4 regions of the Streptococcus sp. BS35b genome follow, and region 3 is predicted to be linked to each of the others. Evidence: predicted binding sites of a transcription regulator. Region 3 holds the regulator's gene; each other region holds the start of a gene.
The links. Region 3 encodes CtsR, which represses protease genes until heat stress. Its sites were predicted from a motif close to TTGGTCAAAAAAGGTCAAANA; they were not measured.

Region 1: HMPREF1149_RS06845 (ATP-dependent Clp protease ATP-binding subunit) is a predicted target of CtsR. The motif match lies at 3,803-3,823, and genes of this name have one in related genera.
Region 2: HMPREF1149_RS08925 (ATP-dependent Clp protease ATP-binding subunit) is a predicted target of CtsR. The motif match lies at 3,158-3,178, and genes of this name have one in related genera.
Region 4: HMPREF1149_RS09030 (ATP-dependent Clp protease proteolytic subunit) is a predicted target of CtsR. The motif match lies at 2,049-2,069, and genes of this name have one in related genera.

The regions. Positions count from the first base shown of each region.
Region 1 is NZ_ALKH01000004.1:253,923-259,752, reverse strand. Features, by position in the region: gene dinB (DNA polymerase IV) at 1-930, opposite strand, end outside; gene pflB (formate C-acetyltransferase) at 1,163-3,478, shown strand; gene HMPREF1149_RS06845 (ATP-dependent Clp protease ATP-binding subunit) at 3,874-5,830, shown strand, end outside.
Region 2 is NZ_ALKH01000011.1:79,279-85,108, forward strand. Features, by position in the region: gene HMPREF1149_RS08900 (bifunctional methylenetetrahydrofolate dehydrogenase/methenyltetrahydrofolate cyclohydrolase) at 1-638, opposite strand, end outside; gene HMPREF1149_RS08905 (TfoX/Sxy family protein) at 787-1,107, opposite strand; gene HMPREF1149_RS08910 (amino acid ABC transporter ATP-binding protein) at 1,141-1,875, opposite strand; gene HMPREF1149_RS08915 (amino acid ABC transporter permease) at 1,875-2,558, opposite strand; gene HMPREF1149_RS08920 (DUF1797 family protein) at 2,750-2,980, shown strand; gene HMPREF1149_RS08925 (ATP-dependent Clp protease ATP-binding subunit) at 3,218-5,479, shown strand; gene HMPREF1149_RS08930 (GyrI-like domain-containing protein) at 5,522-5,830, opposite strand, start outside.
Region 3 is NZ_ALKH01000002.1:66,918-72,747, reverse strand. Features, by position in the region: gene HMPREF1149_RS04580 (ATP-dependent Clp protease ATP-binding subunit) at 1-1,693, opposite strand, end outside; gene HMPREF1149_RS04575 (CtsR family transcriptional regulator) at 1,695-2,153, opposite strand; gene HMPREF1149_RS04570 (ABC transporter ATP-binding protein) at 2,272-3,000, opposite strand; gene HMPREF1149_RS04565 (ABC transporter substrate-binding protein) at 3,000-4,004, opposite strand; gene HMPREF1149_RS04560 (ABC transporter permease) at 4,041-4,799, opposite strand; gene HMPREF1149_RS04555 (thiamine-binding protein) at 4,762-5,052, opposite strand; gene polA (DNA polymerase I) at 5,329-5,830, opposite strand, start outside.
Region 4 is NZ_ALKH01000011.1:102,798-108,627, reverse strand. Features, by position in the region: gene HMPREF1149_RS09050 (DegV family protein) at 1-75, opposite strand, end outside; gene HMPREF1149_RS09045 (TetR/AcrR family transcriptional regulator) at 200-757, shown strand; gene HMPREF1149_RS09040 (deoxycytidylate deaminase) at 776-1,243, shown strand; gene upp (uracil phosphoribosyltransferase) at 1,332-1,961, shown strand; gene HMPREF1149_RS09030 (ATP-dependent Clp protease proteolytic subunit) at 2,134-2,724, shown strand; gene HMPREF1149_RS09025 (YlbG family protein) at 2,803-3,072, shown strand; gene HMPREF1149_RS09020 (ABC transporter substrate-binding protein) at 3,161-4,321, shown strand; gene HMPREF1149_RS09015 (branched-chain amino acid ABC transporter permease) at 4,441-5,310, shown strand; gene HMPREF1149_RS09010 (branched-chain amino acid ABC transporter permease) at 5,314-5,830, shown strand, end outside.

The sequences.
Region 1 (5,830 bases), on a different contig from region 3:
AGTTAGAGTAGAGAAGTCAGCATATCGTATTTTTAGGATAATGATTTTTCCAGCCTTGTCCTGCGTTCTGAGATTGTGAGCTACCTTTTCGGAGAGTAAAGTCAGCTCTTTTTTGATGTCTTCTTCTACTTGCAGGATTTTTCCGTAGGTTTTTTCCTTGCCAATGGACTTGCGAATACGATTGGCCTTGACCGGTGAATTATGAATGCCCCTAGCCTTTCGATAAAGATCAAAACCAAGTCTACCAAACCGATCGATTAAAGTGACTTCAGAAACAGCCAATAAGTCTTCACCAGTATAAATGCCCATTTCATGAAGACGTTCAACTGTTTTTTTGCCCACGCCATGGAATTTAGCAATGTCCATTTGTTTGAGGAAGTCTTGGGCTTGATCTGGGAGAATCACTGTCAAACCATGTGGTTTTTGATAGTCACTAGCCATCTTAGCTAGGAATTTGTTATAGGAAACACCTGCAGAAGCAGTCAGGTGTAGTTCCTGCCAGATATCCTCTTGGATAAGGCGGGCTATTTTGACGGCTGACTTGATACCGAGTTTATTTTCCGTCACATCTAAGTATGCTTCGTCAATACTCATAGGTTCAATCAAATCAGTATAACGTTTAAAAATAGCTCGAATCTCAAGTCCTACAGTCTTATACTTTTCATAATTTCCTGAGATAAAGACAGCTTGGGGACAGCGCTCATAAGCTTCTTTAGAGCTCATGGCTGAATGAACACCAAAAGCCCGCGCCTCATAGCTACAGGTAGAAACGACACCTCGACCACCTGTTTGTCTAGGGTCGCTTCCGATAATGACAGGTTTGCCCTTTAACTTGGGATTATCTCTTATTTCCACCGCAGCAAAAAAGGCATCCATGTCGATATGGATGATTTTTCTGGACAAATCATTTATCAATGGAAATATGAGCATTTCAATCCCTTTCTAGTGTCATTTTATATTTATTATACCCTTTTTTCTGAAAAAACGGGAAAGTTCAACCCGACTTTCAAAAATATAATACAGATAAGAACAGAAAAGAGACTGTATTATAAAAGAAAGCGTCTAAAATGCCGATTTTCTCTTGTTGAAATCGGTTACTGTATGGTATACTTGACTCAAGAATGTAACAGATGACTGTTACTAGAAAAAAGAGGACATTAACATGGTTGTTAAGACAGTTGTTGAAGCACAAGATATTTTTGATAAAGCTTGGGAAGGCTTCAAAGGCGTAGATTGGAAAGAAAAAGCAAGTATTTCTCGCTTTGTTCAAGCTAACTACACACCTTACGATGGAGATGAAAGTTTCCTTGCTGGACCAACAGAACGTTCACTTCACATCAAAAAAATCGTAGAAGAAACAAAAGCACACTACGAAGAAACTCGTTTCCCAATGGACACTCGTCCAACATCTATTGCTGATATTCCTGCTGGATTTATCGACAAAGAAAACGAATTGATTTTTGGTATCCAAAACGATGAACTCTTCAAATTGAACTTCATGCCAAAAGGTGGTATCCGTATGGCTGAAACTACTTTGAAAGAAAATGGATACGAACCAGATCCAGCTGTTCACGAAATCTTCACTAAATACGTAACAACAGTTAACGACGGTATCTTCCGTGCCTATACTTCAAACATCCGTCGCGCTCGTCACGCTCACACTGTAACTGGTCTTCCAGATGCCTACTCACGTGGACGTATCATCGGTGTTTACGCACGTCTTGCTCTTTACGGTGCAGACTACTTGATGCAAGAAAAAGTAAACGACTGGAATGCGATCAAAGAAATCGATGAAGAAACAATCCGTCTTCGTGAAGAAGTAAACCTTCAGTACCAAGCATTGCAACAAGTTGTTCGCTTGGGTGACCTTTACGGTGTTGACGTTCGCAAACCAGCGATGAACGTCAAAGAAGCTATCCAATGGGTGAACATCGCCTTCATGGCTGTCTGCCGTGTTATCAACGGTGCTGCAACATCTCTAGGACGTGTGCCAATCGTACTCGATATCTTTGCAGAACGTGACCTTGCTCGTGGTACATTTACTGAATCAGAAATCCAAGAATTCGTTGATGATTTCGTTATGAAACTTCGTACAGTTAAATTTGCTCGTACAAAAGCTTATGACCAATTGTACTCAGGTGACCCAACCTTCATCACAACTTCTATGGCTGGTATGGGTAACGACGGTCGTCACCGTGTTACTAAGATGGACTACCGTTTCTTGAATACTCTTGACAATATCGGTAACTCTCCAGAACCAAACTTGACAGTTCTTTGGACTGACAAATTACCTTATAGCTTCCGTCGTTACTGTATGCACATGAGCCACAAACACTCTTCAATCCAATATGAAGGTGTTACAACAATGGCTAAAGACGGATACGGTGAAATGAGCTGTATCTCATGTTGTGTATCTCCACTTGACCCAGAAAATGAAGAACAACGTCACAACATCCAGTACTTCGGTGCTCGTGTTAACGTATTGAAAGCCCTTCTTACTGGTTTGAACGGTGGTTACGACGATGTTCACAAAGACTACAAGGTATTTGACATCGAACCAATCCGTGACGAAGTTCTTGAATTCGAATCAGTTAAAGCTAACTTTGAAAAATCTCTTGACTGGTTGACTGACACTTACGTAGATGCTTTGAACATCATCCACTACATGACTGATAAGTACAACTACGAAGCTGTTCAAATGGCCTTCTTGCCAACTAAACAACGTGCAAACATGGGATTCGGTATCTGTGGATTTGCCAACACTGTTGATACATTGTCAGCAATCAAATACGCTACAGTTAAACCAATCCGTGACGAAAATGGCTACATCTACGATTACGAAACAATCGGTGAATACCCACGTTGGGGTGAAGATGATCCACGCTCAAACGAATTGGCAGAATGGTTGATTGAAGCTTACACAACTCGTCTACGTAGCCACAAACTCTACAAGAACGCAGAAGCCACAGTATCACTTTTGACCATCACATCTAACGTTGCTTACTCTAAACAAACTGGTAACTCACCAGTCCACAAAGGCGTATACCTCAACGAAGATGGTTCTGTGAACTTGTCTAAACTTGAATTCTTCTCACCAGGTGCTAACCCATCTAACAAAGCTAAAGGTGGATGGTTGCAAAACTTGAACTCACTTGCTAGCCTAGACTTTGGTTACGCAGCTGACGGTATCTCATTGACAACTCAAGTTTCTCCACGTGCTCTTGGTAAAACTCGTGGCGAACAAGTGGACAACTTGGTAACAATCCTTGATGGTTACTTCGAAAACGGTGGACAACACTGTAACTTGAACGTAATGGACTTGAAAGATGTTTATGACAAGATTATGAATGGCGAAGATGTCATCGTTCGTATCTCAGGATACTGTGTAAACACTAAATACCTCACTCCAGAACAAAAAACTGAATTAACACAACGTGTCTTCCACGAAGTTCTTTCAATGGATGATGCATTGAGCTAATATTCAATTAGAATAGAAAGAAAGCCAGTTAATCTAACTGGTTTTCTTGTGCTTTAAAAACTTTTTTAAAAATAGTCAAATTTAGTCAAAAAGTTATTGACTTTTACTGACCAATGTGATATAGTAGAAACATAAGGAAAATGACTTCCTTAGAAAAACTCATTTTCAATGATTCTATTTCTTGAAAATGTATAATAGATACCCTAGAAAGGGGTGAGGCCTATGTTAAATCTAACAGACTTTGAAAAGAAAATGATAAAAGGCTTATTTAAAAAAGAAAAACCAGAAGTTATTCTTAGGATAGCAAGTTAGCTAGTCTAAAATTTTTAAAACAAAGGTCAAAGATAGTCAATATCAGAGATCGCATCTAATTAAGAATAAACGAGGTAAAGAATATGAACAACAACTTTAATAACTTTAACAACATGGATGATTTATTTAACCAATTGATGGGTGGCATGCGAGGATACAGTTCTGAGAACCGTCGCTACTTGATTAATGGACGAGAAGTGACACCTGAGGAATTCGCTCACTATCGTGCAACTGGTCAATTGCCGGGAAATGCAGAATCTGAGGTGCAAATGCAACAACACGCTTCAGGTATGAAACAAGACGGTGTCCTTGCTAAGCTAGGTCGTAACTTGACAGCAGAAGCTCGTGAGGGCAAGTTGGATCCTGTTATCGGACGAAACAAGGAAATTCAAGAAACAGCTGAAATCCTCTCACGTCGTACGAAAAATAATCCTGTTCTGGTCGGAGATGCAGGTGTTGGTAAGACAGCCGTTGTCGAAGGTCTAGCACAAGCCATTGTGAACGGAGATGTTCCAGCTGCTATTAAGAACAAGGACATCATTTCTATTGATATCTCAGGTCTTGAGGCTGGTACTCAATACCGTGGTAGCTTTGAAGAAAATGTTCAAAACTTAGTCAATGAAGTAAAAGAAGCAGGAAATATTATCCTCTTCTTTGATGAAATTCACCAAATCCTTGGCGCTGGCTCAATCGGAGGTGAAAGTGGTTCTAAAGGTCTTGCGGATATTCTCAAACCAGCTCTCTCTCGAGGTGAGTTAACCGTTATTGGGGCAACGACTCAAGACGAATACCGTAACACCATCTTGAAAAATGCAGCTCTTGCTCGTCGTTTCAACGAAGTCAAGGTCAATGCTCCTTCAGCAGAGGATACCTTTAAAATCCTTCAAGGGATTCGCGACCTCTATCAACAACACCACAATGTCATCTTGCCAGACGAAGTCTTGAAAGCAGCAGTGGATTATTCTGTCCAATACATTCCTCAACGTAGCTTGCCAGATAAGGCTATCGACCTTGTCGATGTTACGGCAGCTCACTTGGCAGCCCAACATCCTGTAACAGATGTGCATGCTGTTGAAAGAGAAATTGAGGCAGAAAAAGACAAGCAAGAAAAAGCAGTTGAGGCAGAAGACTTTGAAGCAGCTCTCAATGCTAAAACACGTATTGCAGAATTAGAGAAGAAAATCGAAAACCACACAGAAGATATGAAGGTGACTGCGAGTGTCAACGATGTGGCTGAATCTGTAGAACGTATGACTGGTATTCCGGTATCACAAATGGGAGCATCAGACATCGAACGTTTGAAAGATATGGCCCATCGTTTGGAACACAAGGTTATCGGTCAAGATAAGGCAGTAGAAGCAGTGGCTCGTGCTATCCGTCGTAACCGTGCTGGTTTTGATGAAGGCAATCGGCCAATCGGCAGCTTCCTCTTTGTAGGTCCAACTGGGGTTGGGAAGACCGAGCTTGCTAAGCAATTGGCGCTCGATATGTTTGGAACCAAGGACGCAATCATCCGCTTGGATATGTCTGAATACAGTGACCGCACAGCTGTATCTAAGCTAATCGGTACAACAGCAGGTTATGTGGGTTATGATGACAATAGCAATACCTTGACAGAACGTGTTCGCCGCAATCCTTACTCTATTATTCTCTTGGACGAAATTGAAAAGGCTGATCCTCAAGTAATTACCCTTCTCCTCCAAGTCTTGGATGACGGTCGTTTAACTGATGGTCAAGGAAATACCGTGAACTTCAAAAACACTGTCATTATCGCAACATCAAACGCTGGATTTGGCTATGAAGCCAACTTGACGGAAGATGCAGACAAACCAGAATTAATGGATCGTTTGAAACCATACTTCCGTCCAGAATTCCTCAATCGCTTTAATGCAGTTATCGAGTTCTCACACTTGAATAAGGAAGATCTTTCTAAGATTGTGGACTTGATGTTGGCTGAAGTCAACCAAACCTTGGCTAAGAAAGGAATCGACCTTGAAGTTAGCCAAGCAGCTAAGGACTTTATCACAGAAGAAGGCTATG
Region 2 (5,830 bases), on a different contig from region 3:
TTAGCGCGACCGATTGCAACCACAAGAATATCTGCCTTAGCAGCCACCTTGGCAAGATGATGGGTGCGTGAGTGGGTCAAGGTCACAGTCGCATTTTTATCCAAAAGAAGCTGAGCCATGGGCTTTCCAACAATGTTTGAGCGACCGATAACAACCGCATTTTTTCCTTCTAGATCAATCTCATACTCATGAAACATTTCCATAATTCCTGCAGGTGTCGAAGGAATCATAACTGGATGACCAGACCAGAGGCGACCCATGTTTAGGGGATGGAAACCATCCACGTCTTTTTCGGGGTCAATGGCTAATAAAACTGCCTCTTCGTCAATATGTTTTGGCAAAGGTAACTGGACTAAAATCCCATGCCAAGCTGGATCTTGATTGTATTTGAAAATCAAGTCTAACAATTCCGCTTGGGTAATGGTCTCAGGAACTCGCACTACCTCACTACGGAAGCCAGCAGCGAGAGCTGACCGTTCCTTGTTGCGAACGTAGACTTGGCTGGCAGGATTGTCCCCCACCAAAATCACCACCAAGCCTGGAACTAAACCTGTTTCTTCTTTTAGTTTGGCAGTCTTTTCAGCTAACTGTCCTTGTAACTTAGCTGCAAGAGCCTTCCCATCGATAATCTGAGCCATATCTCTTCTCTTTTCTATCAAATATCTTCTATTATAACAAAAAATACCTTGTCATTCTAACATTTCTTGACTAATAGACCTTATAGTCTGAAACTATAAGAAAAAGCCCTTATAGAGCTTTTGTACCTATTTATACTGGGTAAATCTGTCATGCTTTCTTTTTAACTTTTGGAGCCGGTAAGACTTCATACATATCCTTAATTAATCTCGTTAGAAATGACTTATCCTCAATGTCTTCTATCAAAATCATCTCCTTAGCTCCTTCATAAGGACGTTCAAGCCTAGTCTTTCCCAGTTGATCCATGACCACCTTCACAGGCTTCAGTAACAAACGATTATCATAGACTCCCCCAATAATCTTCCCACGATAATAAAGGATATACTCTCCCATCATTGGACGATAACTCATCTCCTCTAGCTCTGATAGCTGTTCGAGAATGAAATCTAAATATTCTTTACTGGAAGCCATGATGCCTACTCCATTTCTTCTAAAAATGAGGTCTTACAAAACCTTACTCAAAAATTCCTTGGTCCGTTGTTCTTTTGTTTGATCGAAAATCTCCTCTGGTGTTCCATCTTCGACAACAACTCCATCCGCCATAAAGATAACACGGTCTGCTACCTCACGCGCAAAGCCCATTTCATGAGTCACAATCACCATAGTCATCCCTGATTTAGCGAGGTCTTGCATAACAGCTAGGACTTCTCCAACCATCTCAGGGTCTAGGGCTGAAGTCGGCTCATCAAAAAGCAAAACATCTGGTTCCATAGCAAGTCCACGTGCAATGGCAATCCGTTGTTGCTGACCACCTGACAAACTCTGTGGATAGGCCGTTGCCTTATCTGGCAAGCCAACTTTTTCTAACAGTTCCTGTGCTCTTTTCTCCGCAACTTCCTTGCTTTCACCTTTGGTTTTAATTGGTGACAAAGTGATATTTTCCATCACTGTCATATTGGGAAAGAGGTTGAATTGTTGGAATACCATACCCATCTTTTCACGCATAGCAAAAAGGTCATTTTTCTTATCTGTGATATCAACTCCTTCAAAGATAACCTTACCTTTACTTGCTTCTTCAAGGAGATTCATCGAACGAAGGAGAGTTGATTTCCCGCCCCCTGACGGACCGATAATGACCACAACTTCTCCACGTTTAATCTCAAGATTGATGCCTTTTAAAACTTCATTTTTCCCAAAAGACTTATGTAGTTCTTCAATTTTAATCAAGGTTTCTGTCATTATTTCTTGTCTCCTTGTCCAATATGTTTTTCAAATGCTTTCAACGCCACTGTCAAAACAGAGGTCATAATCAAATAGTAAAAGGCTGCAAATAAAAGGGGAGTCAACGGTAAATACGTTGTTGTTGCTACTGTCGTTGCACCATTCCACAACTCCATCACCCCAATCGCCGACAAGAGGGAACTATCCTTGATAATGGTGATAAATTCATTTCCTAGAGCTGGAAGAATATTTTTGATAGCTTGTGGCAAAATGACATAACGCATGGCATTTTTCGGACGAATACCTAAAGAATATGCGGCCTCTAACTGCCCTTTAGGAACCGCATTGATCCCCGCACGAACAGTTTCTGAAACGTAAGCTCCACTGTTCATAGAAATAATCAGAATACCAGGAATCAAACGAGAAAGATCAACTCCTAAAATTCCCACTTGAATAGTCGGAGCATTGATATGCATAAGAGCAAAGGTAATCATAATCTGAACCATCATCGGAGTACCACGGAAGATCCAAACATACACATTTGCAAACCAAACGAGCGGTTTAAAGCGTGATCGCTGAGCAAAGGCCAGTAACACGCCTATAATGGTTCCTAAGCAGACGACAAGGATGGAAATTAACACGGTAATCAGAGCACCATAGTTAAAATATGGTAAATACTTTGGTAAAAAAGAAAAATTCATATTCAATCAACTTTCTATGTATTAGATTGTATGATTATAACATGAATTGAATTAAAATGCAATCCCTTTTCCCTAATTTTAACAATTAACTTGATAGAATAGAGAAATAGAGAGAAATCACAGTTTTTTTCTAGTCAACTACCTCTTGTTTATGGTAAAATAGAAACGATAAGAAATGGAGGAGAATCAAAATGGAATCACATTTGGTTAGAATCATTAACCGCCTAGAAGCAATGACAAAAGATGGTGGAAATCTAAAACGTAATTTTGAACGTGAAGGTGTTGTTGTCGCAGAAGTTGCATACAGCCATGACGAAGAAAACGGATCACTCTTCACCCTTCGCGATGTAGAAGCTCGTGAAACTTATACCTTTGATAGCATTGATTTGATTGCAATGGAGATCTACGAACTTCTTTACTAATATAAAAACAACGGGCAGTAAGTCCCGATGAATGAGAATCCTTTTTGTCACCACAAATGGGATTTTTTCTTACCTTCAATGTCGCTTGATTCTCCATAAATCCTTCTTTTAAAAACGACCACTTCCCAATCTTTTTACTTGCTTTACACCTTAATCATGCTATAATGAGAGTATAAAACTTTGACTATTCTTGACCTTTTTCTTAGGCCAAGTATACGAATGAAATGAGGTAGATGTATGCTCTGTCAAAACTGTAAAATAAACGACTCAACAATTCATCTGTATACCAATATCAATGGGCAGCAAAAGCAAATTGATCTCTGTCAAAACTGCTATAAAATTATCAAAACAGATCCAAATAATACTCTCTTTAAAGGAATGACTGACTTAAACAATCATGACTTTGATCCATTCGGCGACTTTTTCAATGACTTGAACAATTTCAAACCTTCTTCTAATAACGTCCCTCCAACTCAATCTGGTGGGGGATATGGAGGAAACGGTGGTTATGGACCTCAAAACCGCGGACCGCTTCAAACACCTCCTCCTAGCCAAGAAAGAGGACTCCTAGAGGAGTATGGTATCAACGTGACTGAAATAGCTCGTCGAGGAGATATTGACCCTGTTATCGGTCGAGATGAGGAGATTATCCGAGTTATCGAAATCCTCAACCGAAGAACCAAGAACAACCCTGTCCTTATCGGAGAACCTGGTGTTGGTAAAACAGCTGTTGTAGAAGGTCTAGCTCAGAAGATTGTCGATGGTGATGTTCCCCATAAACTCCAAGGCAAGCAAGTTATCCGTTTGGATGTGGTCAGTCTAGTTCAAGGAACAGGTATTCGAGGTCAATTTGAAGAGCGTATGCAAAAGCTCATGGAAGAAATCCGCAAACGCGAGGACATCATTCTCTTTATCGATGAAATCCATGAAATTGTTGGTGCAGGATCTGCTGGCGATGGCAATATGGATGCAGGAAATATCCTCAAACCTGCCCTTGCCCGTGGTGAATTGCAACTGGTCGGTGCCACTACTCTCAATGAATACCGTATCATTGAAAAAGATGCTGCTCTAGAGCGCCGTATGCAGCCTGTCAAGGTAGATGAACCAACTGTCGAAGAAACCATTATCATCCTCAAAGGGGTTCAAAAGAAATACGAAGACTACCATCACGTCAAGTATACTGATGCTGCTATCGAAGCTGCTGCGAATCTTTCCAATCGCTATATCCAAGACCGCTTCTTGCCAGACAAGGCTATTGACCTTTTAGACGAAGCCGGTTCAAAGATGAATTTGACGCTGAACTTTGTTGATCCTAAAGTAATTGATCAGCGCTTGATTGAGGCTGAGAATCTCAAGGCTCAAGCTACACGAGAGGAAGACTTTGAAAAAGCTGCCTACTTCCGTGATCAGATTGCCAAGTACAAGGAAATGCAAAAGAACAAGGTGACCGATCAGGATACTCCAATCATCAGCGAGAAAACCATTGAACATATCATCGAGCAGAAAACCAATATCCCTGTTGGTGAGCTAAAAGAAAAGGAACAATCTCAGCTTATCCATCTAGCAGACGACCTCAAAGCTCATGTCATTGGTCAAGATGAAGCTGTCGATAAGATTGCCAAGGCCATCCGTCGTAATCGTGTTGGACTTGGTACTCCCAATCGCCCAATCGGAAGTTTCCTCTTTGTCGGACCAACTGGTGTCGGTAAGACAGAACTCTCTAAACAACTAGCCATTGAGCTCTTTGGTTCTGCTGACAGCATGATTCGCTTTGATATGAGTGAATACATGGAAAAACACAGCGTGGCTAAATTGGTCGGAGCCCCTCCAGGTTATGTCGGCTACGATGAAGCTGGTCAGTTAACGGAAAAAGTTCGTCGCAATCCTTACTCTCTCATCCTTCTCGATGAAGTTGAAAAAGCCCACCCAGATGTGATGCACATGTTCCTCCAAGTCTTGGACGATGGTCGTTTGACTGATGGGCAAGGACGAACAGTTAGCTTTAAGGATGCCATCATTATCATGACCTCAAATGCGGGTACTGGTAAGGCCGAAGCCAGCGTTGGTTTTGGAGCTTCTCGTGAAGGGCGAACCAACTCTGTTCTCGGTGAACTCGGCAACTTCTTTAGTCCTGAGTTTATGAACCGTTTTGACGGCATCATCGAATTTAAACCTCTCAGCAAGGACAACCTTCTCCAAATCGTCGAACTCATGCTAGCAGATGTCAACAAACGCCTCTCCAGCAACAATATCCACCTTGATGTGACAGACAAGGTCAAGGAAAAGTTGGTTGACTTGGGATATGATCCAAAAATGGGAGCACGCCCACTCCGCCGTACCATTCAAGACCATATCGAGGATGCCATCACAGACTACTACCTTGAAAACCCAAGTGAAAAAGACCTCAAGGCAGTCATGACAAGCAATGGTAAGATTCAGATCAAATCTGCCAAAAAAACTGAAAAAATCAAAGAGAATACTTCTGAAAGAGAAGATTAGAACTCATAAAAAAGAACAGGAAATCTTGTTTCCTGTTCTTTTTTAATTCTCTTCTTGAACTTGATAGCGAAGAATTGTTTTTAATTTGCTTGGTTCCGTTCGATGAAGATTATTGAGATAAATTTCTCGGTGGACTTCCGAAGTTCTTTTGAGCTTATGAAGTTGACAAAAATGCTCCATCTCTGCAAAAGTCTCATTTTCAGTATCAAAAGGTCCTACATGAAGCATAGCAAGGATTTGGCCTTCTTCTATCTTTTCAAAACGAACAGCCTCATAGAGAGGATTTGGCTTCTTGATTTTGACCTCTTCCAGAGCTTCCTCAAATAGTTCTCGCGTAATAAAATCGGGTTG
Region 3 (5,830 bases):
CTTCTGCCAAGGCCTTGGCCAATTCAGTCTTTCCGACACCCGTTGGTCCTAGGAACATAAAGGAACCAATCGGACGCTTGTGACTGCGAATACCTGACTGATTGCGACGAATCGCACGGCTAATACTTGAAACAGCTTGATCTTGTCCGATGACACGTTTGTGCAGTTCCGCTTCCAAGTTCAGGTATTTCTTAGCATCCGTTTGCGTCAGCTTTTGGACTGGGATACCTGACAAACGGCTCAAGGTGGTCAAAATATCAGACTCTGTTACCAAGTCTTTATAGACAGGCAATTCTTGTTCTTTTGCGATTAGCTGGGCTGCCTGTTTCCACTTGCCATCCATCAAGGCCTTGTCAGCTGGGCTCAAGTCGGATTCGTCCATTCTCACATGCTTGGATTTGTTTTGCACAGTTGCTGCTGCTTCATCTAAAAGATCGATAGCAGAGTCTGGTAGGTGACGACTGGTCAAGTAACGATGCGCCATCTTGACAGCTGTTTCAACGGCTTCATCTGTGATTTGCACACGGTGGTGTTTCTCATAGGTCGCTTTCAAACCTTGCAAAATAGTCATGCTATCAGCTAAACTTGGCTCTTCAATCGTCACTTTGGCAAAACGACGAGAAAGGGCAGCATCCTTTTCTATGTGTTTTTGGTATTCTTCCTGAGTGGTGGCCCCAACCGTTCTCAAAGTTCCACGAGCCAAGGCTGGCTTCAAGATATTGGCCGCATCCAGAGTCGAGTCAATACCACTTCCAGAACCCATGATGGTGTGGAGTTCATCGATAAAGAGGATTACTTTGCCATCTTCCTCGATATCCTTGATGATATTGTTCATGCGCTCTTCAAAATCTCCACGGAAACGTGTCCCCGCAACAACATTCATCAAATCAAGCTCCAAAACGCGCATCTTGGCCATTTCCGCAGGTACATTCCCACTAGCAATACGCTGAGCAAGACCAAGTGCTAGAGCTGTTTTCCCGACACCAGCATCTCCAACCAAGACCGGATTGTTTTTGGTCTTTCGACTTAAAATCTGAATCATACGTGAGATTTCCTTGTCACGACCGATAACTGGCTCCAATCTACCAGAGCGCGCTTGCTCCGTCAGGTCATGTGTGTAGTCCTCTAGACCGCCACTTTGAGCTTGAGGCATGCCCATCATATTGGCCATAGAATTTTGCTTGTCAGTTACTGTGCGATGGCGTTGACGCAAAGCCTTAAGGTCTTCTCTTGTCCAACCTGCACGTTCCTCTAAATTGCGACGAAGAGCAGCAATTCTGACCTGATCTTTCTTGTCTTCATAAGAAAAACCAGCCCTCTCCAAGATACGAGTCGCCAAGGCATTGCCGTCATGCAAAATCGCATAGAGGACATGCTCTGTCCCTAGCACCTTTGCGTGGACCACTGAGGCCACATACTCTGCTTCTGCAAAGAGAACTTCCAAACGATGGGAAAAGGGTAATTCTGTAAAGGTTTCGTCTTGGCTATAGTCCGTTTCAGTCAGTTCCAACGCAACCTCTTCTAAACGGTCCATCTCGTATGGATAATCATTTAGAGTTGCACCTGCCACACTATAACTGTGATTGGACATGGCAATCAATAAATGCCAAGACTCTAGATAACGAGCTCCAAAATGGCTCGCAACCATGTAGGCACTTTCGATACATTCATTCAATGCTTTTGAATAGTTCATCTTACTTCTCTTTTCTATCTACCTCTTGTAATAGCTGTCGGAGCATATTGGCACGGACAACTGAGGCTTCTTCCCCTAGGACACGATCCGTTGCTACTGAAGTTAGCAAGGTCATCTCCTGCTTGGTCATTAAGTCCTGCTCCACCAAAAGCTGGAGAATATCCTCATAGATCTCCTGACTAGCTCGCTCACCAATCGAGTAAAGCAAATCGCGGAGCATCTCATGATGACTGGAAAACTCAATCCGCCCTATGCGAATGTAGCCTCCACCACCTCGTTTACTCTCAACTAAGTAACCTCTACTTTCCGTAAAGCGGGTCTTGATGACGTAGTTAATCTGACTCGGTACAACCTGGAAGGTATCTGCTAACTGGCTCCGTTGCAATTCCACAATACCAGATTGGTCTAAAATCGCCTTGATATAGGCTTCGATATGATCTGATGTATTTTTAAATCTCATAGTAAATCAAACTCCTTCTTTGAACCTTGACTATCTTTGACTATTATACCGAAATTTTTGATTTTTTTAAAGGAAAAGGGCGCTGGTAAAGGATAATCTTCACCAACTCCCTATTTTTCTACTTATCTAAGCCTAATTCTGCTAATATTTGACGTTTGTAGGCAATTTTTTGGACTTCCTTGTCCTCGTCTTCAGACCAATCTAGTTTAATTTCTGAAACAATCTGCCCGGGACGATTTTTCAAGATATAGATGCGGTCGCTGAGATTGAGAGCCTCTTCAATACTATGCGTGATGATCAAGGTCGTCAGTTGCAACTGCTTGTGAATCTCCAGATACCAAGCGTGGAGTTCCATCTTGGTCATCTCATCCAAGGCGCTAAAGGCCTCATCCAAGAGAAAGAGCTTGTGCCCGAAAAGGTAGGTCCGAAGCAAGGCCACACGCTGGCGCATCCCACCGCTAAGTTCATGAGGATACTTATCCCGTACAGCTGTCAGCTGAAAGGTCGCAAGGATTTCATCCGCTCGGGCAATGGCCTCCGCCTTATCCACCTTTTGAATCAAGAGAGGCAGGATGATATTGCCAAGCACCGTCTTGTGCTCCAAAAGCAAATCCTTTTGCAACATATAACTCACGCGCCCCTTAGGATTCTCCTCGCCGTCAAGGACAATTCGCCCAGACTGGACTTCTAAAATCCCAGCGATTAGGTTAAAGAGAGTAGTCTTTCCAACACCACTTGGACCTAGGATAGAAACCACTTCACCCGAAGTCACCTGCAGGTTGATGTCCTCCAAAATCTTTTCATCGCCATAGGCATAGCTTACGTGTTCTAGTCTAATTTCTGTCATTATTTTACAAATTCGTTAGTGAAGCCCTTGTCAGTCAAGTCTTCTTTAAGGATACCATTTTCTTTGTCCCATTTGTAGAAGGCATTCCAGCGAGCTGCGTCAAATTGTCCCCATTTTTCCTTGTCACTTGCGTATTCTTTTGACAAGTATTTTTGCGATTCGATGACAAAGTCACGTTTTTCCTTGAGTTCAGGTGCATTCTTGATGAGGATATCTGCAGCTTCTTCTGGATGTTCCATGGCATATTGGTAGCCTTTTTTGATGGCTTGGATGATTTTACGAGCTTCTTCTTTGTTGTCTTTGAGATAGTCGTTGTTAGCGATGATAACGGGTGAGTAGTAGTCAAACTCCTTGACATAGTCTTTCAAGTACATGAAGTTAGCATCTACGCCTTGCGATTTGGCAAGGATACCATCCCACCCATAGTAAATCCAAGCGGTGTCAAAGACGCCATTGGCAATCGGTGTAATCGAGTTTGAGTCGTTGTTTGGTACTTTTTCGACCTTCTCAAAGTCTCCGCCTTGTGATTCTACTAATGTTTTCAACATAGCTAGCTCCGTTGGGTCATTCCAAGTACCGTATTTCTTACCAACCAAGTCCTTTGGACTGCTCACATTGTCAGATTTACGAGAAATGATTCCTGATGTATTGTGCTCAACGATAGCGGCAACGGCAGTGATTCCTGCCCCTTTTTCCAATTTCTTAGCCATGTAGTCTTGGAAATACACTGCAAATGGTGCCTTGCCATTGATAACCAAGTCAGAAGAACTTTCTTCAGGTGGCAATTTCAAATCAACATCCACTCCAGCTTCTTTGAAATAACCTTTTTCCTTGGCAACATAAAGCCCTGTGTGGTTAGTATTTGGCGTCCAGTCTAGGATAAAGTCAATCTTCTTGAGTTCTTCTTTATTGTCCTTAGAAGCAGTCCCTTGACCACAAGCCACCAGCACGACAGCTACAAGAGCTGTCACAAGCGTTAAAAACACTTTCCATGTTTTCTTCATTTTCATTTCCTCTTTTCTTTTTCTAAAACGCTCTATTTAAGTACGTTTCCATTTAATCACGTATTTTTCACTAATATCGACCAACTTCATACCGATAAGGCTGATAATCGACACCAGAATAATAATGGCAAACATGGTATCATACTGAAACAGTTTCTTGGACTGAATCATATAAACACCAAGACCTTCAAAACCTCCTAGCCACTCGGACACCACGGTTGTGATAAAAGCGTAGGAGACACTGACCCTCAGACCTGCATAAAAGTAGGGTAGGCTGACAGGGATTTTAAAATGCCACAGGATTTGCCAAGGATTGGCTCGCATCAGACTAAATAAGGTCAGCATATCCTTGTCACAATGCCTAAATCCATCCAAAATACTGACGATAATAGGGAAGGTTGTTGTCAGGATTATCAAGACAATCTTGGGTAAAATTCCATAGCCTAGCCACAAGACTAAAATTGGGGCTATGGCAATGGTCGGAATGGTCTGGACAACCACCATCATAGGGTAGATAAGATCATTGAGCCAAGCTAGACTATCCATGAGTACCGCCATGAGACTGGCAATCAAGACTCCTAAGACTAGTCCGAGCAAAGCCACTCTCAAGGTCGCCCAGCTATGGTGCCAGAGAAATTCTCTGTCACGAACAAAGGCCTGGAGAATTTCAAAAGGAGTTGGCAGGATAAACTTGGGGAGAAGTTTGAATATTCCTGCTAACTGCCAGATTGACAAGACTCCTAGAAAACCCAATAGACTAATGTGTCGTCTCAGTATACTTTTCAAGTTTCTCATCAATACTTAAAATCTCTCCTACATTTATTTTGACATTGGCAAAGACATTATCTGCCTCCTGCCCAGCCACTTCAAGCGCTTCTTTGAGAATGCGCATGAGCTCATCAAACTCCCCTTCCAGGACCGTTTCAAATGGTGTCACTACCATGGTCACGGACTGAGCTTGCAGATAAGCAATAACCTGATCGATAATAGCAATTCGATCGATCCCCTGTGATAGGGGCAAGACTTGCAAGGCAATGCTTGCTTTCATAAAAACCTCCTTTTCTCAGGTTTCCCTTTAACAAAAAGAAAACCTTTTCCATATATGGAAAAGGTGCAGAATTCGGCTAAGTATCGTTCCCTACGCTGGCATTACCCAGATCAGGTGCGGTCGAAGTTTAACACTTCCTCTCAGACTGTACACAGACTCCCATATCTTATATGGACATATAGTAACGCAAATACAAGGAAAAGTCAAGGAAACTGCTTACAGAAAATCTTGAAAAAGAGTTTGAAGACATATGCTTCAAACTCTATCATAGTTTTCTTATTTAGCCTCGTACCAGGTTGCCCCTTCATTTTCATCTGCAATAAGGGGAACACTGAGCTGGATGGCTTCTTCCATGGTTTGTTTCACTAGAGCTTTAACGGCTGCTAGTTCCGATTTCGGAACCTCAAGGACGATTTCATCATGCACTTGCAAGAGCATCTTGGTCTGATAGCCGCCTTCTACCAAAGCCTTGTCTAGCTGGATCATAGCAATCTTGAGAATATCTGCTGCTGAACCCTGGATAGGAGAGTTGATGGCAGTCCGCTCTGCAAAACCACGAATGTTGAAGTTGCGTGAATTAATATCTGGCAACTCACGACGACGCTTGAAGAGGGTCTCTACATAGCCCTTATCACGCGCCTCACGCACCACCTCATCCATGTAGTTTTTAATACCTGGGAAGCGTTCAAAGTAAGTGTCAATGTAGGCTTTTGCTTCCTTACGGCTAATGCCCAGATTATTAGACAAACCAAAGTCTGAAATCCCATAAACCACTCCG
Region 4 (5,830 bases), on a different contig from region 3:
AAATTCAGTATCAATAGCAGGAGTTGCCAGTTGGCGATAATCACAACCAGAGTCAGCCACAATCTTCCAAGTCATAGAAATTCTCCATCTTTGTCACTTATACATTGACAAAGGTTCTGTCTTTTTTTACAATTGTATCATGAATGTCCTTGAAACAAAAGCACCATCCGTCTGTTGTTACAAGTAGAAAGAAATTGTTATGTCTGAACGTAGAATATCTGAAAACTCTCTTGAAAATCTCAGAAAATCAAATCAAGAATCCAATTTTTTAACCAGAGAAGCAATCGAGACGGCTCTTTTGCAACTTCTAGAGAAAAAGGACTTGGCAAAGATCAGTATTTCAGAATTAGTCAAGCGGGCGGGCGTCTCTCGTGCCGCCTTCTATCGTAACTATGACTCCAAAGAAGAGATTTTGGAAAGCGTCTTTAAACGCAGTGTCCATAATATTATGGAACAGTTGAGCCACTACGATGTCAAAACAGACCTTTATCTAGTCTGGGTTCACCTTTTCCGTGCAGCCAAGAAAGAAGCCAAGGTCATCCAACTTGCTCTGGACTACCACTTAGAAAAGATTTTTGTCCAAGCCATGCAGGAATTTCTGGAAAAATACCACGGAAAGTCAAAAGGCGTTAGCAGCTACCTTCATTCCTTTTGGAGTTCTGCCATCGTATCAGTCCTGCTCAAATGGATCAAGGATGGCATGAAGGTTCCAGCTGAAAAGATTGCCGATTTACGCTTGCCATTTTTCAAAAAATAGAGGAAAAGGAGAAGATTTATGACAGAAAAAAGACTGGCTTGGGATGAGTACTTTGCAGCCCAGGCTTTACTGATTGCCAATCGTTCGACCTGTAAACGTGCCAAGGTGGGAGCTGTCCTAGTCAAGGACAATAAAGTCATTTCAACAGGCTATAATGGTTCCGTATCGGGAACGGAGCACTGTATTGACCACGAATGTTTAGTCATTGAAGGTCACTGTGTCCGAACCCTTCACGCCGAGGTTAATGCCATCTTGCAAGGAGCCGAACGAGGGGTTCCCAGAGGTTTTACAGCCTATGTGACCCATTTCCCTTGTCTGAACTGCACCAAACAACTGCTACAGGTTGGTTGCAAGCGCGTGGTTTATATCAACCAGTACCGAATGGATGACTATGCCAAATACCTCTATCAAGAAAAAGGGACCGAGCTAACCCATTTACCATTAGAGACTGTTCAGACAGCTCTCCAAGAGGCAGATTTGATTTAAAAATTAATAAAAATAAATGGTTTAGAAAGCTTTTTAAACCGTTTTTTGATATAATAAGAAGAATAAATTGAAAGAAGGAACTCAGAAAATGGGAAAAATTGAAGTCATTAATCATCCACTCATTCAACACAAATTGTCAATCTTGCGTCGTACAGACACTTCTACAAAAGCTTTTCGTGAGCTAGTAGATGAGATTGCAATGTTGATGGGATATGAAGTACTTCGTGATCTTCCACTTGAAGACGTTGAAATCGAAACACCTATTACAAAGACCGTTCAAAAACAATTGGCTGGTAAAAAATTAGCGATTGTTCCAATCTTGCGTGCAGGTATCGGGATGGTAGATGGTCTCTTGAATCTGGTTCCAGCAGCAAAAGTTGGACACATCGGTATGTACCGTGATGAAGAAACCCTTCAACCAGTTGAATACTTGGTGAAATTGCCTGAAGATATTGACCAACGTCAAATCTTTGTCGTTGACCCAATGCTTGCAACAGGTGGCTCAGCAATCTTGGCTGTAGATTCGCTTAAAAAACGTGGTGCTTCAAATATCAAGTTTGTCTGCCTGGTATCTGCTCCAGAAGGTGTAAAAGCCCTTCAAGAAGCACACCCAGATGTAGAAATCTTTACTGCGGCTTTGGATGAACGCTTGAACGAACACGGTTATATCGTTCCAGGTCTTGGAGATGCTGGAGACCGCTTGTTCGGTACTAAATAAAATCCCAAAGTAAATAGTGAAACTAGAAGTTCGTTTTTAACTTGAAAGGAGGTTGAGTTTTTGTTTCTGTTTAGAGAATAGAGCAAAAATTTGACCTTTTTTGACCAAAAAGATATAATAGTTCTGTATTGAGTCGTAAGACTAAGAAAATTCAACATAAAAGGAGAAATGAATGATTCCTGTAGTTATTGAACAAACAAGCCGTGGAGAACGTTCCTATGATATTTACTCACGTCTACTAAAAGATCGTATCATCATGTTGACTGGACCAGTTGAAGACAACATGGCCAACTCCGTTATCGCCCAATTGCTCTTCTTGGATGCCCAAGACAGTACAAAAGATATTTACCTTTATGTAAATACTCCGGGTGGTTCTGTTTCAGCTGGTTTGGCAATCGTTGATACCATGAACTTTATCAAGGCAGATGTCCAAACAATCGTTATGGGGATGGCAGCCTCAATGGGGACTATCATTGCATCAAGTGGTGCAAAAGGCAAACGCTTTATGCTTCCAAATGCAGAGTACATGATTCACCAACCAATGGGTGGTACAGGCGGTGGTACCCAACAAACAGATATGGCAATCGCTGCAGAACACTTGCTCAAAACTCGTAAGACTTTGGAGCAAATTCTTGCAGATAACTCTGGTAAAACAGTTGAGCAAATTCATGTAGACGCAGAACGTGATTACTGGATGAGTGCCCAAGAAACACTTGAGTATGGTTTTATTGATGAAATCATGGCCAACAATTCTTTGAGCTAACCAAGCTAAAAAGCAAACTCGACGGGGTTTGCTTTTTTTGATATAATAGGAGAAGATTTCTTAGAAAGAGGATTTATCATGTTTGAAAAGGTCAATCGTTCAGGATTAATCATCTATCTTTACTATAATCGGGATGCAAAGAAACTTCAGGAATACGGTGACATCTGTTACCATTCTAAGAAGCATCGCTATTTGCAACTCTATGTTCCAACTGAGGAGTTAGATGACTTAGTAGAGAGATTAGGTAAGGAAAGATTTATCAAGAAAATTAGACGGTGTCACATTCAAGAGTTAGAAACTCCCTTTGTTGGCAATCTCTATCGAAATAAAGAAAACGTTATCATTTAAAAAAGTGAATAAAAAGGTTGACAATTTTCTGATAATTCGGTATATTCTTAACATACTATTTTGGAACAATATTATAAGGAGATAAAAAATGAAGAAAAAATTTGCCCTATCTTTTGTGGCCCTTGCTAGCGTAGCCCTTCTCGCTGCTTGTGGAGAGGTCAAATCAGGAGCCTCAAACGCTGCTGGTAACTCAGTCGATGAAAAGACAATTAAAATCGGATTTAACTTTGAAGAAACAGGTGCCGTAGCAGCCTACGGAACATCTGAACAAAAAGGAGCTCAACTTGCCGTTGATGAAATCAATGCAGCAGGTGGTATCGATGGAAAACAAATCGAAGTTGTAGACAAAGACAACAAGTCAGAGACTGCCGAAGCAGCTTCTGTTACAACGAACCTTGTTACCCAATCAAAAGTAGCAGCTATTGTAGGGCCTGCGACATCTGGTGCAACTGCTGCAGCTGTAGCTAACGCTACCAAAGCTGGAGTGCCATTGATTTCACCAAGTGCTACTCAAGACGGTTTGACTAAAGGTCAAGATTACCTATTTATCGGAACATTCCAAGATAGCTTCCAAGGGAAGATTATTTCTAACTATGTAACAAACAAGTTGAATGCTAAGAAGGTTGTTCTTTATACGGACAATGCTAGTGACTATGCTAAAGGTATTGCTAAATCTTTCCGCGAAACCTACAAGGGTGAGATTGTAGCAGATGAAACGTTTGTAGCAGGTGATACAGACTTCCAAGCAGCACTTACTAAAATGAAAGGGAAAGAGTTTGACGCTATCGTTGTTCCAGGCTACTACACAGAAGCAGGTAAAATTGTAAACCAAGCCCGTGGTATGGGAATTGATAAACCAATCGTTGGTGGTGATGGATTTAACGGTGAAGAATTTGTTCAACAAGCAACAGCTGAAAAAGCATCAAACATTTACTTCATCTCAGGATTCTCAACTACAGTTGATGTTTCTGAAAAAGCTAAAGCCTTCCTTGAAGCATACCGTGCTAAATATAATGAAGAGCCTTCAACCTTCTCAGCCTTGGCTTATGACTCAGTTTACCTAGTAGCCAATGCTGCAAAAGGTGCTAAAAACTCAGGTGAGATCAAGGATAACCTTGCTAAAACAAAAGATTTTGATGGTGTAACTGGTCAAACGAGCTTTGATGCTGACCACAATACAGTGAAAACTGCTTACATGATGACCATGAACAATGGTAAAGTAGAAGCAGCAGAAGTTGTAAAACCATAACATTAGAATAGTAGTTGAAATAGGGAATGAGCCTTTGACTCACTCCCTGTTTCGGTGTTTATGAACTTGTGAAAATGATGAAATTTTCTAAAAAATAACGATAGAAAAGAGTGAATGCTATGCTCCAACAACTTGTGAATGGTTTAATTCTGGGTAGTGTTTATGCACTTTTGGCCTTGGGTTATACCATGGTTTATGGAATTATCAAACTCATCAACTTCGCCCACGGTGATATTTATATGATAGGTGCCTTTATTGGTTACTTTTTGATTAATTCCTTCCAAATGGATTTCTTTTTAGCTTTGATTATTTCAATGGCAGGAACCGCACTACTTGGTGTTGTGATTGAATTTCTTGCCTACCGTCCTTTGCGACACTCTACACGTATTGCTGTATTGATTACTGCCATCGGAGTGTCTTTCCTACTGGAATACGGAATGGTTTATCTAGTAGGCGCCAATACTCGTGCCTTCCCTCAAGCAATTGAAACAGTTCGCTTTGACTTGGGGCCAATTAGCTTGACAAATGTTCAATTGATGATTTTAGCAGTTTCTGTACTCTTGATGGTTTTATTGCAATTGATCGTCCAAAAAACAAAAATGGGGAAAGCCATGCGTGCGGTATCAGTTGATAGTGACGCAGCTCAATTGATGGGAATTAATGTAAATCGTACAATCAGCTTTACCTTTGCTTTGGGTTCAGCCCTTGCTGGTGCAGCAGGTGTCCTCATTGCCCTTTACTACAACTCTCTTGAACCGTTGATGGGTGTGACTCCAGGTCTAAAATCATTCGTTGCGGCCGTACTTGGTGGTATCGGGATTATTCCTGGTGCAGCTCTAGGAGGATTTGTGATTGGCTTGTTGGAAACATTTGCTACTGCCTTCGGTATGTCTGATTTCCGTGATGCCATCGTATATGGGATCTTGCTTTTGATTCTGATTGTTCGACCTGCAGGTATCCTTGGTAAGAATGTGAAAGAGAAGGTGTAAACAATGAAGACAAATCTTAAAGTAAATATTCTCTGGTTATTCCTTCTGTTAGCGGGTTATGGATTGATTAATGTACTGGTTTCTGCTGGTGTTCTCAATCTATTCCATGTCCAAATTTTAGAACAAATTGGGATTAATATCATCCTTGCAGTAGGTCTGAACTTAATCGTTGGTTTTTCAGGACAATTCTCACTTGGTCATGCAGGTTTTATGGCGATTGGGGCTTATGCAGCAGCGATTATTGGTTCAAAATCACCAACCTATGGTGCCTTCTTTGGAGCAATGGTCTTGGGTGCCTTGATTTCTGGTGCAGTCGCTTTGCTCGTTGGTATTCCAACACTCCGTTTGAAGGGTGACTACCTGGCTGTTGCGACACTAGGTGTTTCAGAAATCATTCGTATCTTTATCATTAATGGTGGAAGTTTGACCAACGGTGCTGCTGGTATCTTGGGTATTCCAAACTTTACCAACTGGCAAATGGTTTATCTTTTTGTGGTGATCACAACTATTGCAACTCTCA